3 regions of the Microbacterium sp. Bi98 genome follow, and region 1 is predicted to be linked to each of the others. Evidence: predicted binding sites of a transcription regulator. Region 1 holds the regulator's gene; each other region holds the start of a gene.
What was found. The regulator LexA, encoded in region 1, represses DNA repair genes until DNA is damaged. The targets are predictions, from matches to a motif close to TCGAACANNTGTTCGA.
Positions count from the first base shown of each region.

Region 1 (4,207 bases):
ATGCCGCGTCGTGCGGCGCGAACTCCTGGTACGCCTCGTCGACGACGACGATTCCGTTCGACGCCTCGTACACGGCTTCGACGACGTCGAGGCCCAGCGGCGTGCCTGTCGGATTGTTCGGAGAGCACAGCAGGATGACGTCAGGATCGACATCTCGCACCTGCGATGCCGCCTCTTCGGGGGTGATCGTGTAGTCGGGCTGCCTGGTGCCGGCGACCCAGCGCGCTCCGGTGCCCTTCGAGATCAGCGGATACATCGAGTAGGTCGGGGCGAAGCTGAACGCCGTGCGGCCCGGCCCGCCGAACGCCTGCAGAATGTGCTGAAGGACCTCGTTCGACCCGTTGCCCGCCCAGATCTGAGCCGGTTCGAGACCATGACCGAGGTACTCCGCGAACCCTTCCCGGAGCGTGGTGAACTCGCGATCCGGGTAGCGGTTGACATCGCGGAGCGCGACCGCGATGTCGTCCAGGATGTCACTGGCGACCGCGTCGGGAACCGGATGCGTGTTCTCGTTGACGTTGAGTGCGATCGGAAGAGGCGCTTGCGGCGCTCCATAGGGCGTGAGCCCTCGGAGGTCGTCGCGAAGAGGGAGGTCGGCGAGTGATGCAGTCACCCTTCCCATGGTAGGCCGCCTTCGCTACACAGACGCCCGTGGTGACGGAGTGTGAACGCGCATCCGCGCCGCACCGCTCGATCGAACGGCCCTCACGGGTTCATTCCGAATACTGCGCCGGAATCGCCAGCTCCTGGCCGATCTGCAGCTCGCCGCCGCGCAGCAGGTTCAGACGCGTGATGTCGCCGATCACGTCGCGCGGATCCGCGCCGGGGGCCACGCTCTCGGCGATCGACCACAGCGTGTCGCCGGGCATCACCGTCACCGTCGCGAACGATGCCGTGGCGGTCTGTTCGCCTGAGGCCATCGCACTGCCGCCGCTGAGTGCGGCGAATGCGATCCCGGCTGCGAGCGGCACGGCCGCGACAGCGAGAACGACACGTCGACCGCGCGCCGTCAGCTTGAGCCGCGTCGCCGGACGAGCCGGAAGGACTGCTGCACTGCTGAAGGTGATGGTGCTCATGTCGTGCTCCTCTGCATCTACCGCGTGGGCGGTGAAGTTGGCGTAGCGTTCGCATTCGCGCCTCGGCCGGGAGCCGTGAATGCGAAGCTACGTTCCGAAGTTATCTTCGAATTCGAACATCTGTCAAGCGTTCTTCGAAACAGAAGTCCGGGAATCGGCCGACACGCTCGAACAGATCTTCCACTTCGGCGCGATTCTCGGATACGGTTTCGATGTCAACACCCCACCACGGGCCTCCGACATTCGAACTGAGACGCCGGAATCGCACACCTGAGGAGCACCATGAGCGACATCTCCGCCCCCGACGCCGACGTCCCGCGCACCCGTCGCCGCAAGAGCCTGAGTCCCAAGCAGATGGCGATCCTCGAGGTCATCCAGACGTCGATCAGCCGTCACGGGTACCCGCCGAGCATGAGAGAGATCGGCGACGCCGTGGGCCTCAAGTCGCTGTCCAGCGTGACCCACCAGCTCGGCCAGCTCGAGCTGAGCGGATATCTGCGACGCGACCCCGGCAAGACCCGTGCCATGGAAGTGCTCATCGACCTCCCCGGCACCAGCGGAGAGAATCCCGCCGATGTGGCGACCCCCGTGGGCGATGCGGCGCTCGTGCCGCTCGTCGGCCGCATCGCCGCAGGTGTCCCGATCACCGCCGACCAGCAGGTCGAGGAGATCTTCCCGCTCCCCCGGCAGCTCGTCGGCAAGGGCGACCTGTTCATGCTCAAGGTGTCCGGCGAATCGATGATCGATGCGGCGATCTGCGACGGCGACTGGGTCGTGGTGCGGTCGCAGAGCAGCGCCGAGAACGGCGAGATCGTCGCCGCCATGCTCGACGGCGAGGCGACGGTGAAGGTTCTCCGTCGACGCGACGGCCACACCTGGCTGCTGCCTCGCAACTCCGCATTCGAGCCGATCCTCGGCGACGAGTCCGTCATCCTCGGCAAGATCGTCGCCGTGCTGCGCGCGGTCTGACTCCCCTCCCACCCTGCCGGTGACGGCGGGCGTCGACGCACCATAGGCTCGAACCATGTCGTCGCCGTTCGGTACCTGGACCTCTCCGTTCACCCCCGACCGGATCGCCGCGTCGTCTCCGCGGATCGATGGCAGCGCCTTCGTGGCTGACGAGATCTGGTGGGGTGAGTCGATCCCTGCCGAGGGCGGTCGCCTGACCGTGCGAAGTTCGACGGGTGCCGAGATCCTTCCCGCGCCATGGAGTGCTCGGTCTCGCGTGCACGAGTACGGCGGCGGGGCGTGGACCGCGGATGCCGACGGCACGCTGTACTTCGTCGATGCCAAGGATCAGCGCGTGCACCGCATGCCCCGCGGCGGTGTCCCCGTTCCTCTGACACCCCCGGGCCCGGCGCACGGCGGTCTGCGTCTGCAGAGCGGCCGCCTGTTCGCCGTGCGGGAGGATCTGTCCGTCTCCCCTCACCGACGCGCCATCGTCGAGATCCCGACCGACGGGTCGGCATCCGACCGGCCTGCGCTGCTGAAGACCCTCGTCGAAGGCGAGTCGTTCTACGCTCATCCGGCACTGTCTCCCGACGGTTCTCGTGCCGCGTGGGTCGAGTGGTCCGGCGATCGGATGCCGTGGCAGCGAGCGTCGTTGGTGATCTCGGACGGCACCGCGCGCACAGAGCTGTCCACTCGCGCCGCGCTGCAGCCCGAGTGGACGGCTGACGACGAGATCGTGTACTCCGACGATCCCTCGGGCCGCTGGGCTCTGCACCGACAGCGTGTCAGCGGAGCCCAGGCGGTCGGCACGGCGGAGCAGATCACCGACGACGACGCCGACACGGGATACGGCCTCTGGGTGCTCGGCAATCGCTGGTACCGCCCGCTCGCCGACGGTCGCGTCGTGGCTGTGCGCACGAACGGTCGCGACCGGGTCGTCGTCATCGACCCCGACGGCAGCGCCCACCGCATTCCCCTCCCCGCAGACGGCCACGTGAGTGTCGACGATGTCGCGGGCTCCCGCGCGCTGCTCTCCGGAAACAGCTCGACGACAGAACCCGGGGTCTGGTGCGTCGACGTCGACACGGGTCGCGTCGAGGCCGTCGCGGGAGCTGCGCCGACCGATCCTGCGTGGATGCCGCCCGCATCCGAGGTCCTGGTCGACGGCTCGCACGGGCCCGTCCATGCCTTCGCGTACCCGCCGACGAATCCCTCGGCCCACGCTCCGGCCGCGGATGACGAGCTCCCGCCCTACATCGTGCTCGTCCACGGCGGCCCGACCGCGCATGTGACCGGCGCGGCGTCCGCCGCCGTCGCGTTCTGGACGAGCCGCGGCATCGGCGTGCTCGACGTCAATTACGGCGGATCGACGGGCTACGGCCGTGCGTACCGCGAACGGCTGGACGGCGGATGGGGCGTGGTCGACGTCGACGACGTGATCGCAGCGGCCCGCGGCCTCGCCGATGCCGGGCTCGCGGATCCCGCCCGCATCGCGATCAGAGGCGGCTCGGCGGGCGGTTGGACAGTGCTCTCGTCGCTGGTGCGGGGAGGGACGTTCGCCGCGGGGATCAGCCGATACGGAGTGGTCGACCTGCAGATGCTGAGCGCGCACTCCCACGACTTCGAGGCGCACTACATCGAGGGGCTGGTGGGTCCGCTGCCCGAGGCGGAGGCACTCTACGTCGCGCGTTCGCCCCTGACACACGCCGACCGGATCGACGTGCCGGTGCTGCTGATGCAGGGTGCGGACGACCGTGTCGTGCCACCGGCACAGTCCGAGGCGATCCGCGATGCGCTGGCGACGAGTGGTGTGGAGCACGAGTACGTGCTGTACCCGGGTGAGGGCCATGGCTTCCGGTCGAGCGAGACGATCATCGACGCCCTCGAGAGGGAGCTCGCTTTCCTCGGACGCGTGTTCGGATTCACGCCCGCGCGCTGATCACTCCCCCACGCGGTTGCGCAGGCGCATCGCGCGCTCGGCTTCGCGGGTGTCCTGACGCTCGCGGAGGGTCTGGCGCTTGTCGAACTCGCGCTTTCCCTTGGCGAGAGCGATCTCGACCTTGGCGCGACCGTCGGAGAAGTACAGCTTCAGCGGGATCAGCGTGTAGCCGCCGGCGGAGACCGCGTGCTGCAGCTTCGCGATCTCCTCACGGTGCAGCAGCAGCTTGCGGACGCGCTTC
Region 1 is NZ_CAKKLK010000001.1:3,074-7,280, forward strand. It holds gene LQZ85_RS00020 (histidinol-phosphate transaminase) at 1-622, opposite strand, end outside; gene LQZ85_RS00025 (LysM peptidoglycan-binding domain-containing protein) at 714-1,076, opposite strand; gene lexA (transcriptional repressor LexA) at 1,359-2,045, shown strand; gene LQZ85_RS00035 (prolyl oligopeptidase family serine peptidase) at 2,101-3,966, shown strand; gene smpB (SsrA-binding protein SmpB) at 3,967-4,207, opposite strand, start outside.

Region 2 (4,207 bases), 520 kb from region 1:
GATCCCGTTCTACTCGCTCGGCGTCCGAGGCCGATGGGCGGCCGTTCGCGCGCTCGGCCGCACGCAGTGGAAGCGCATCGTGGCTTTCAGTATCCTGTCGCCGCTCTCGTACATTCTGGTGCTCACGGCCATCCAGATCGCTCCGGTCGCACTGGTCGCGCCGCTGCGCGAAGTCAGCGTCGTGCTGGTCAGCCTGTTCGGTGTCTTCGCCCTGAAGGAGAGCAGGCCCGGATGGCGTCTCGCCGCGTCCGCGGTCGTCGCGGGCGGGATCGTGCTGCTCGCGCTGTAGCGGTGGTTCTGCGGCGGTGGTTCTGTGGTCGTGGTTCTGTGGTCGTGGTTCTGTGGTCGTGGTCGTGGTCGTGGTCGTGGTCGTGGTCGTGGTCGTGGTCGCGGTCGCTCCGGGTGCGTGGCCTGCGTGATTGTATGGATGCTGTGTGCGCCGGGTGGAGTCTTCGAGAGAGCAGTCCGTCGGATGCGCACTGGATGTCGGAGCTGCGAGCGATCGTCATGCGCGCCGATCTGGAGCGTCTCGGACGCTTCGACCCGGTGCGTGTGCGGCAGCGGTTCCTCGATGGGTTCGTCCCGCAGAACACGCGAGTGATCGTGGTTGCCGGACGGGACGTGGGCCTCATCGCGGTGAGGCCCGAGAGCGACGCGGTGTGGATCGAGCACTTCTACCTCGATCCCGCTCAGCAGGGCCGCGGCCTCGGCTCCGCGGTGCTGGCGGACGCCTTGGAGACGCGTCATGCGGGCGATGACCGGCCGTTCCGCCTCAATGTGCTGCAGGGCAGTCCGGCGCGACGGCTGTACGAGAGGCACGGCTTCGAACTCGAGAGCGAAGACGCGGTCGACGTCTTCATGAAGGCCGAGCCGCTCCGGCGCTGATCGGGTGCCCCGTGACGGGTGCTTCGTGGCGGGGTCTCGTTCCTCGTGTCTGGGTCCTTGTTCCTCGTTCCTCGTGTCTTGTTCCTCGTGTCTCGTTCCTCGTTTCTCGTTCCTCGTGTCTCGTTCCTCGTTCCTTGTTCCTCGTTCCTCGTTTCTCGTTCCTCGTTCCTCGTGTCTCGTTCCTCGTGTCTCGTTCCTCGTTCCTCGTGTCTCGTTCCTCGGGTCTCGTTCCTCGTTCCTCTTGTCTCTTCTGCCCTCGTTGACTGGTCTCTCCGCTCCTCTTGTGCCTGCGTTGTGCGGCATTCCGGGAGATTGGAATACGTGCTCTGATCTGGTCTAAATCGGACTGGTTTCGGGGGTCGGATGTCGGTGGTTCCGTGTTGACTCGAGGGTATGAACAGCATCGTGGAGCGTCTGGGTCGGGTCGTCGCTGACCTTGATGCGGTGCTGTGTGATGACGCGCTGGCGGGGTTGAGCGATGCGGAGCGTGTCGCGGTGCTGCAGGCGGCGGGGGCCGTGTTCCGGCGGGCCGAGGCGGTGATCGTGGAGACCGTGGCGACCGGGGATCCTGCGGGGTTTCCGCATGCGGCAGGGTGTCGCGGGGTGAACGAGCTGGTGCAGCGGATGGTGGGCGTGGATGTGCGGGGTGCGTCCCGGGTCGACAGGGTCGTCGATCTGGTGCGCCGGCCGGTGAGTCTGGCGGGGGAGCGGATGCCGGCGCGGTGGTCGGAGATGCGCGTGGCCTTGTTGGATGGTGTGGTGGGTGTCACGGGGTTTCTGGCGGCGACGGGCCCGATCGAGCGGGTGTGGGACCGGTTGAGCGTGGATCAGCGGTTGGCGGCGGATGTGGCGTTGGCGGGGTGCGCCCGCGGGCACGGGATCGGCGGGGGCGCGGATTCTGGTCCGGCGCCGACGGTGCAGGATTTGAAATCTCTTGCGGAGGATCTCGCCTCGATGTTCGACCCGGACGGGGAGGAGCCGAAGGATGAGGACGCGCGGCGCAAGCGCGGGATCACGATCGGTCGTCTCACGGACGGGATGCATGCGATCCGAGGGTATCTGACTCCGGATGCCGCGGCCCAGTTGCAGCTGATCCTGGACGCGATGCTGAACCCGAAGGGTGACGGCCCGCCCATGCCGGGAGTGTTCTTCACCCCCAGCGGTGACACCGGTCACACAGACACAGACACAGACACAGACACAGACACAGACACAGACACCGGTGCTGACCCGGGTGTTGATCCGTTCAATGTGGATGAGCGCAGCGTGCTCGATGATCGCACGGCGTCGCAGAAACGCCACGATGCTCTCGCCGCCGCTCTCGCGATAGCCGCCCGTCACAAGGACATGCCCACGCTCGGTGGTGCATCCCCGGTGCTCGTCGTCACCGTCGACGCGACAGACCTCGCCCACCATGCGGAAGGTTCTGCCTTCGGTGCGGGCATCGCCGGCGCGGGTGGTGGTGCGGGCAATGGCGGGTGGGCGACGATCCCCGGATCCGGTGCGCATGTGCCTGTGTCCGTCGCGGCGCAGACCGCATGTGCGGGGGCGATCCAACGGGTGCTCCTGGACGAGGGGCGCATCATCGGGATCAGCACCACCGACCGCGTGTTCACCGTGCATCAACGCCGGGCGATCATCGTCCGCGACAAGGAATGCCTCATCCCCGGGTGTCACGTGCCCGCATCCTGGTGCGAGATCCATCACGTCACCGAACACGCCCGCGGTGGGCCGACCCATACCGACAACGGTGTGCCGCTGTGCTGGTGGCACCACCGATCCCTGGGCACCTCGCAGTGGGAGATCCGTATGAACAACGGGCTCCCCGAAGTCCGTGGACCGAACTGGTGGGACCCCGACCAACGCTGGCGCACCCCACAACACAGCCTCCCCGCGGACCGTGACCGAAGGTGCCTCGTTCGAACCGGGTGATACGCGGCGGCATCCTCACGGCAAGTGCTGCTGATCCCGAACAGCCGGCCAGACTCAGCGAGCCGGACTCACCGTGCCCGGCTCAATGGACGCGCCTCAACAGTCTCACTCCAATGATCCCGCTGGTCAGCGATCCCGCCGGTCAGCGATCCCGCCGGTCAGCGATCCCGCCGGTCAGCGATCCCGCCGGTCAGCTGCCCGCTTCAGCGGAAGTCGACCAGCCCGGCGTGCGCTGCCGTGACGAGGATCTGCACGCGATCGCGCACGTGCCACTTCGACATGATGCGGCCGAGGTGGGCCTTCACGGTTCCCTCCGACACGATCAGTGTGCGCGCGATCTCGGCGTTGGACATCCCCTGCGCGAGTCGCTGCAGCACCTCCTGCTCGCGATCCGTGAGCGCCTCCAGGGTGTCGTCGCCGCCGACGGGCTCCGTATCCCGCACGTGCTTGATCAACAGCGACGCGATCCGCGGCGACAGCGAGCTCGCTCCGCTGTACACCTCTCGCACACCTTCGAGAATGCTCGCCGCGCTCGAGTCCTTCAGCAGATAGCCCGACGCACCTGCGCTGAGCATCGGAAGCACGGTGTCGCTGCCGTCCAGCGTGGTGACCGCGAGGATCTTGATCTCAGGCCAGCGTTCGCTGATCACCGCCGTCGCCTCGATGCCGTTCATCTCCGGCATCTGCACGTCCATCATCACGACGTCGGGACGCTCGCGTTCCACGACCTCGATGCCCTCGAGCCCGGACTCCGCCTCGGCGATCACCGTGATCTCCGGGTCGCGGGAGACGAAGTGAGAGAGCGCTGAGCGCACCAGGGGATCGTCATCGACGATCACGACGCGGATTTGGGACATGGAGGAAGCCTAACCGGGGTCTACCTGCGGCGCGAGGTATTAGACCTTTGGCTATCGAGGTGTAGCCGTGAGACAGATGTGCCGCTCGCAGATCACCGAGAAGATGAGTACATCGCTAGTCAAAAGTGCAATAAAGGAGGTGAACGTATATGTCTTTCTGGAACCAGGTTGGTCACTTCTTCGGCTTCTACCGCTAATCTATATGGCGAAAAGGAGATACTGAAGTATGGCTTCAAGTCTTTCGACGCGTGACCGCTCTGACGTCACCCGACTCGGCAGGGGCGAGAAGCTCAGCACGATAGAACGCATCGCCGTTTTGGCGGTCGTCGGGACCATCGTCATCTTCGACATCGTCGGACTGTTCCTCCCTCCGGGGCTGGAACCTCTGACAGCGGCAATCGGGATCGCATCCACTGCAGTCCTCGGCCTCTTCCTCTGGTCGCCACTCATCGCGACATACGCCCTCGGCGTCGTGTTCGCCCTATCCTTCATCCCCGGCATCGAAGCCCAGGTGCTGACCGTCGCCGCTTTCG
Region 2 is NZ_CAKKLK010000001.1:525,593-529,799, reverse strand. It holds gene LQZ85_RS02605 (EamA family transporter) at 1-289, shown strand, start outside; gene LQZ85_RS02600 (GNAT family N-acetyltransferase) at 484-885, shown strand; gene LQZ85_RS02595 (HNH endonuclease signature motif containing protein) at 1,279-2,817, shown strand; gene LQZ85_RS02590 (response regulator transcription factor) at 3,021-3,674, opposite strand; gene LQZ85_RS02585 (histidine kinase) at 3,901-4,207, shown strand, end outside.
Region 2: LQZ85_RS02595 (HNH endonuclease signature motif containing protein) is a predicted target of LexA. The motif match lies at 1,199-1,214, and genes of this name have one in related genera.

Region 3 (4,207 bases), on a different contig from region 1:
TGACGGGACGCGACTGATGGCCATTCCACGGCAGCTTCCCAACGCGATCACGGTCGCGCGCATACCGCTCGCGGTGATCTTCTTCGTCCTCCTGCTGATCGGTGGCACGTTCGGACTCGACGACATCGCTGTCCGCTGGATCGCCGCTGTTCTCTTCATCGTCGCGATCTCGACCGATTGGGTCGATGGCTACCTGGCCCGCCGCTACGAGATCGTCAGCGACTTCGGAAAGCTCTGGGACCCGATCGCCGACAAGCTGCTCACCGGCGCGGGTTTCATCGGTCTCGCGATACTGGGCGAGCTGAACTGGTGGCTGGTGATCATCATCCTCATTCGGGAGTGGGGCATCACGATCCACCGTCTCATGGTGGCGAAGGAGCACGTCGTGGCTGCGGCCTGGATGGGCAAGATCAAGACGGCAGTGCAGGCGGTGGCCCTGTCCTGGGCGCTGCTTCCGTTGCACGTCGTGATCGGGCTGGAGCCGTGGCTGCTCGTGACCGCCATCCTGATGGTGCTCGTGCTGATCCTCACCGTGGCGAGCGGAATCGACTACATCGTCGCGCAGGTACGAGGCGCGCGGCAGCCCTCGTGACATCTGCGTCGGCCGTGCTCGCCGCGCTGGTCGAGCGTGGCTGGACGCTCGGTGTCGCGGAGTCGTTGACGGGCGGTGCTCTCGCGGCCGAGTTCGTCTCCGTGCCGGGGGCGTCTGCCTCGCTCCGTGGAGCGATCGTCGCGTACGCCACTCCGGTGAAGCACACGCTGCTGGGCGTCGACGACGCGCTGCTCGACGCGCACGGTCCTGTCCACCCCGACGTCGCTCTTCAGATGGCGGCGGGGGTGCGCGGTGCGTTGAACGTCGACGGGGCCCCTGCCGACGTCGGCGTCTCGACCACGGGTATCGCGGGGCCGGACTCACCTGACGGTCAGCCGGTCGGCACGGTGCATGTGGCCGTGGTGACGCCGGATTCCTCGGTGACCGAGTTGTTTCGATTCGCCGGTGATCGTGCCGAGGTGCGGGCGCAGGCGGTCGACGCGGCGATCGATATGCTCGCTCGGGTTCTGCGGGAATAGGGGATGGGTGCGCTCCGTTATGTCCTATGTGCTCACACCGAAAGCACAGCGTGCGAAGGTAGATTTTGTGAAGGTCGGTAGGACTAGACTGGCGGTCTCTTCGAGGGAGACCTCGAGAAGGCGATCTGGGAGGAGGTTCCGATGATTCTTGTACGACAGGAAATCGGCGATGTGCTGAGGGACTTCCGCCTGCAGAAGGGGCGGACGCTCCGGCAGGTTGCAAGCAAGGCTTCTGTGGCGCTGGGCTATCTCAGCGAGGTCGAGCGGGGCCAGAAGGAAGCATCGAGTGAGATTCTCGCCTCGGTGGCTGACGCTCTGGATGTTCCCATCTCGATCATCATGCGAGAGGTCGGCGACCGGATCTCGGTCCTCGAAGGCATTCAGGTCTTCCCTGATGTCGTTCCGGACGACCTCGTGGCTTCTGTCGAGCCCGAGCTGTCGCTCCACTGAACGTCGGACTCTCATAGCCTCTGATGCGACGTAGTGAGTTCCTCCGCGCAGTCGATGCGGAATTCGGCGGTCGCGGGTCATCTCTGATCAGCGACCTCGTTCTGACTCAGCTCGCCGGGCGCACTGCCGACGAAGCGCTGGACGCTGGCGTCGCACCGCGCGAGATCTGGCTGGCGCTGTGCGCCGAGACGGATGTCCCCCTGGAGCGGCGACACGGTGCAGGTCGTCTGGAGCCGCGCAAGCGATGACCCTCTGAGGCGTTCGCGGCGAGGGCCGCGTTCGAGGCGGTTTCGATTTGCGACACGCCGAGACGGCGTGTCGTCGAATATGTGTTCGAAACGGGCGTAGTCTTCTGCACAAGTGGTTCAGAGACGTTTCTCTCCCTGTTTCGCGGTGCTGACGACGCAATGTCGGAGGCTCCTCCTACGGTGAAGAACAAGCCGAAGAGCCATACGCCTTGTCGGAGAGTTCCGCCCAGCCGGGAGGACCGCGACAGCCTACAGGCGGCACCACGCGAGCATAAGGAGCACGTCATGCCATCACCCGCTGACCGCGAGAAGTCCCTCGAGACCGCCCTCGCCCAGATCGATCGTCAGTTCGGAAAGGGCTCGGTCATGAGACTGGGCAGCGACGAGCGTGCGCCTGTCGCCGTCATTCCGACCGGTTCCATCGCTCTCGATGTCGCCCTCGGCGTCGGAGGACTGCCGCGTGGACGAATCGTCGAGATCTACGGTCCTGAGTCGTCGGGTAAGACGACGCTCACCCTCCACGCGATCGCCAACGCTCAGCGCGCTGGCGGAATCGCTGCCTTCATCGACGCCGAGCACGCGCTCGACCCTGACTACGCCGCGAAGCTCGGTGTCGACATCGACGCCCTTCTCGTCTCGCAGCCCGACACGGGTGAGCAGGCGCTCGAGATCGCGGACATGCTCGTCCGCTCCGGGGCGATCGACCTGATCGTCATCGACTCCGTGGCCGCGCTCGTGCCTCGAGCCGAGATCGAGGGCGAGATGGGTGACTCCCACGTGGGTCTGCAGGCTCGTCTGATGTCTCAGGCGCTGCGAAAGCTCACCGGTGGGCTCAACCAGACGAACACCACGATGATCTTCATCAACCAGCTGCGAGAGAAGATCGGTGTCTTCTTCGGCTCGCCGGAGACCACCGCGGGTGGAAAGGCGCTGAAGTTCTACGCGTCCGTCCGAATGGACATCCGCCGAATCGAGACTCTGAAGGACGGCACCGACGCAGTCGGAAACCGTACGAGGGTCAAGGTCGTGAAGAACAAGATGGCTCCGCCGTTCAAGCAGGCTGAGTTCGACATCCTCTACGGCGTCGGCATCTCCCGTGAGGGCAGCCTGATCGACTTCGGTGTGGAGCACGGCATCGTCAAGAAGTCCGGGTCCTGGTACACCTATGACGGTGACCAGCTGGGACAGGGCAAGGAGAACGCGCGAACGTTCCTGCTCAAGAACCCCGACATCGCGCTGGCGATCGAGACCCAGATCAAGCAGAAGCTCGGCATCGGAGGAGCCACCGAGGCACATGCTGACGAGCTCGCCGAGCGCCGCCCGGCATGATCGTGATGGTTCGCGGTTGTGGCGCAACCGGAGCGAACCATGAGTGATGGCGGGGGCGAGCCTCAGGAGCTCGCCCCCATCATCCCTCTGTTCGGCCGTGATTCCGCGCGGATGAAGCCGGTCGATCGAAGCTCTGTCGGGTCCGATGCAGGTACCCGCCGCGCCGCGGAAGACGCAGGCCTCGTGGAATCGACGGCGGTGGGAGTCGCATCCACCGGCGACTCGGCTCCAGCTCCACTCGTCGACTCTCGTGGGCCCAGCGAACGGCATCCTGCTCGAGGCGCTGCGGCTCGGTCTGCACCCCGATTGCGTGCACTGCAACCACACGACGACGACTCAGCAGATGAGAGCGGCGTCGATCCGTCGAAGCTGCGCGTCGACGCCGAGGAGCTTCTCGTGCGCAAGCTGAGGGCTCGATCGCTCTCGTTGTCCGAGGCGCGGATGGTGCTCAGGGGCTACGAAGAGAACGGCGTCCGGCTCGACTCCGGGTCGATCGACGACGTGATCGACGACTTCTGTCGCCGCGGCTACCTCGATGACGCGGTTCTCGCCGATCAGCTCGTGATGTCGGGAATCGAGCGAAAAGGACAGGGGCGGGTCGCTCTTTCGCGGGTGCTCTCGCAGCGGGGGATTCCCCGCGATGTGATCGACGCGGCATTGGGCGATGTTCCCGACGACGACGCGGAGCGCGCACTCGAGTACGCTCGCTCGAAAGCACGATCGATGTCCCGCCTCGACCCGGATACTGCTCTGAGACGCCTCGTCGGTCAGCTATCACGTCGCGGGTACAACGGTTCCATCGCGATGACGGCTGCGAAGACGGCCCTCGCCGAGGAATCTTCCGGCTCGTCGTCGCGGGTCCGATTCGTCGATTCGGACTGACACCGGGGAGGGCGCGCACCTCGCCCGGCGCCGGCCGGTCAGCGGCAGCGGCAGCGAGGGGGGAACCGCTCGTACAATGGGGAGATCATGACTATCCCGCGCAGTGAACCGACGATCATCGCGTCGTCGTCAGCCGCACTCGACCGTGACGGGCGCCAGCGTTCGTACGAGGTCCGCACCTTCGGCTGCCAGATGAACGTCCACGATTCCGAACGTCTCTCGGGCTC
Region 3 is NZ_CAKKLK010000002.1:117,384-121,590, reverse strand. It holds gene LQZ85_RS04370 (DNA translocase FtsK) at 1-17, shown strand, start outside; gene pgsA (CDP-diacylglycerol--glycerol-3-phosphate 3-phosphatidyltransferase) at 17-592, shown strand; gene LQZ85_RS04360 (CinA family protein) at 589-1,071, shown strand; gene LQZ85_RS04355 (helix-turn-helix transcriptional regulator) at 1,213-1,521, shown strand; gene LQZ85_RS04350 (DUF3046 domain-containing protein) at 1,545-1,769, shown strand; gene recA (recombinase RecA) at 2,055-3,098, shown strand; gene LQZ85_RS04340 (regulatory protein RecX) at 3,405-3,980, shown strand; gene miaB (tRNA (N6-isopentenyl adenosine(37)-C2)-methylthiotransferase MiaB) at 4,068-4,207, shown strand, end outside.
Region 3: recA (recombinase RecA) is a predicted target of LexA. The motif match lies at 1,843-1,858, and genes of this name have one in related genera.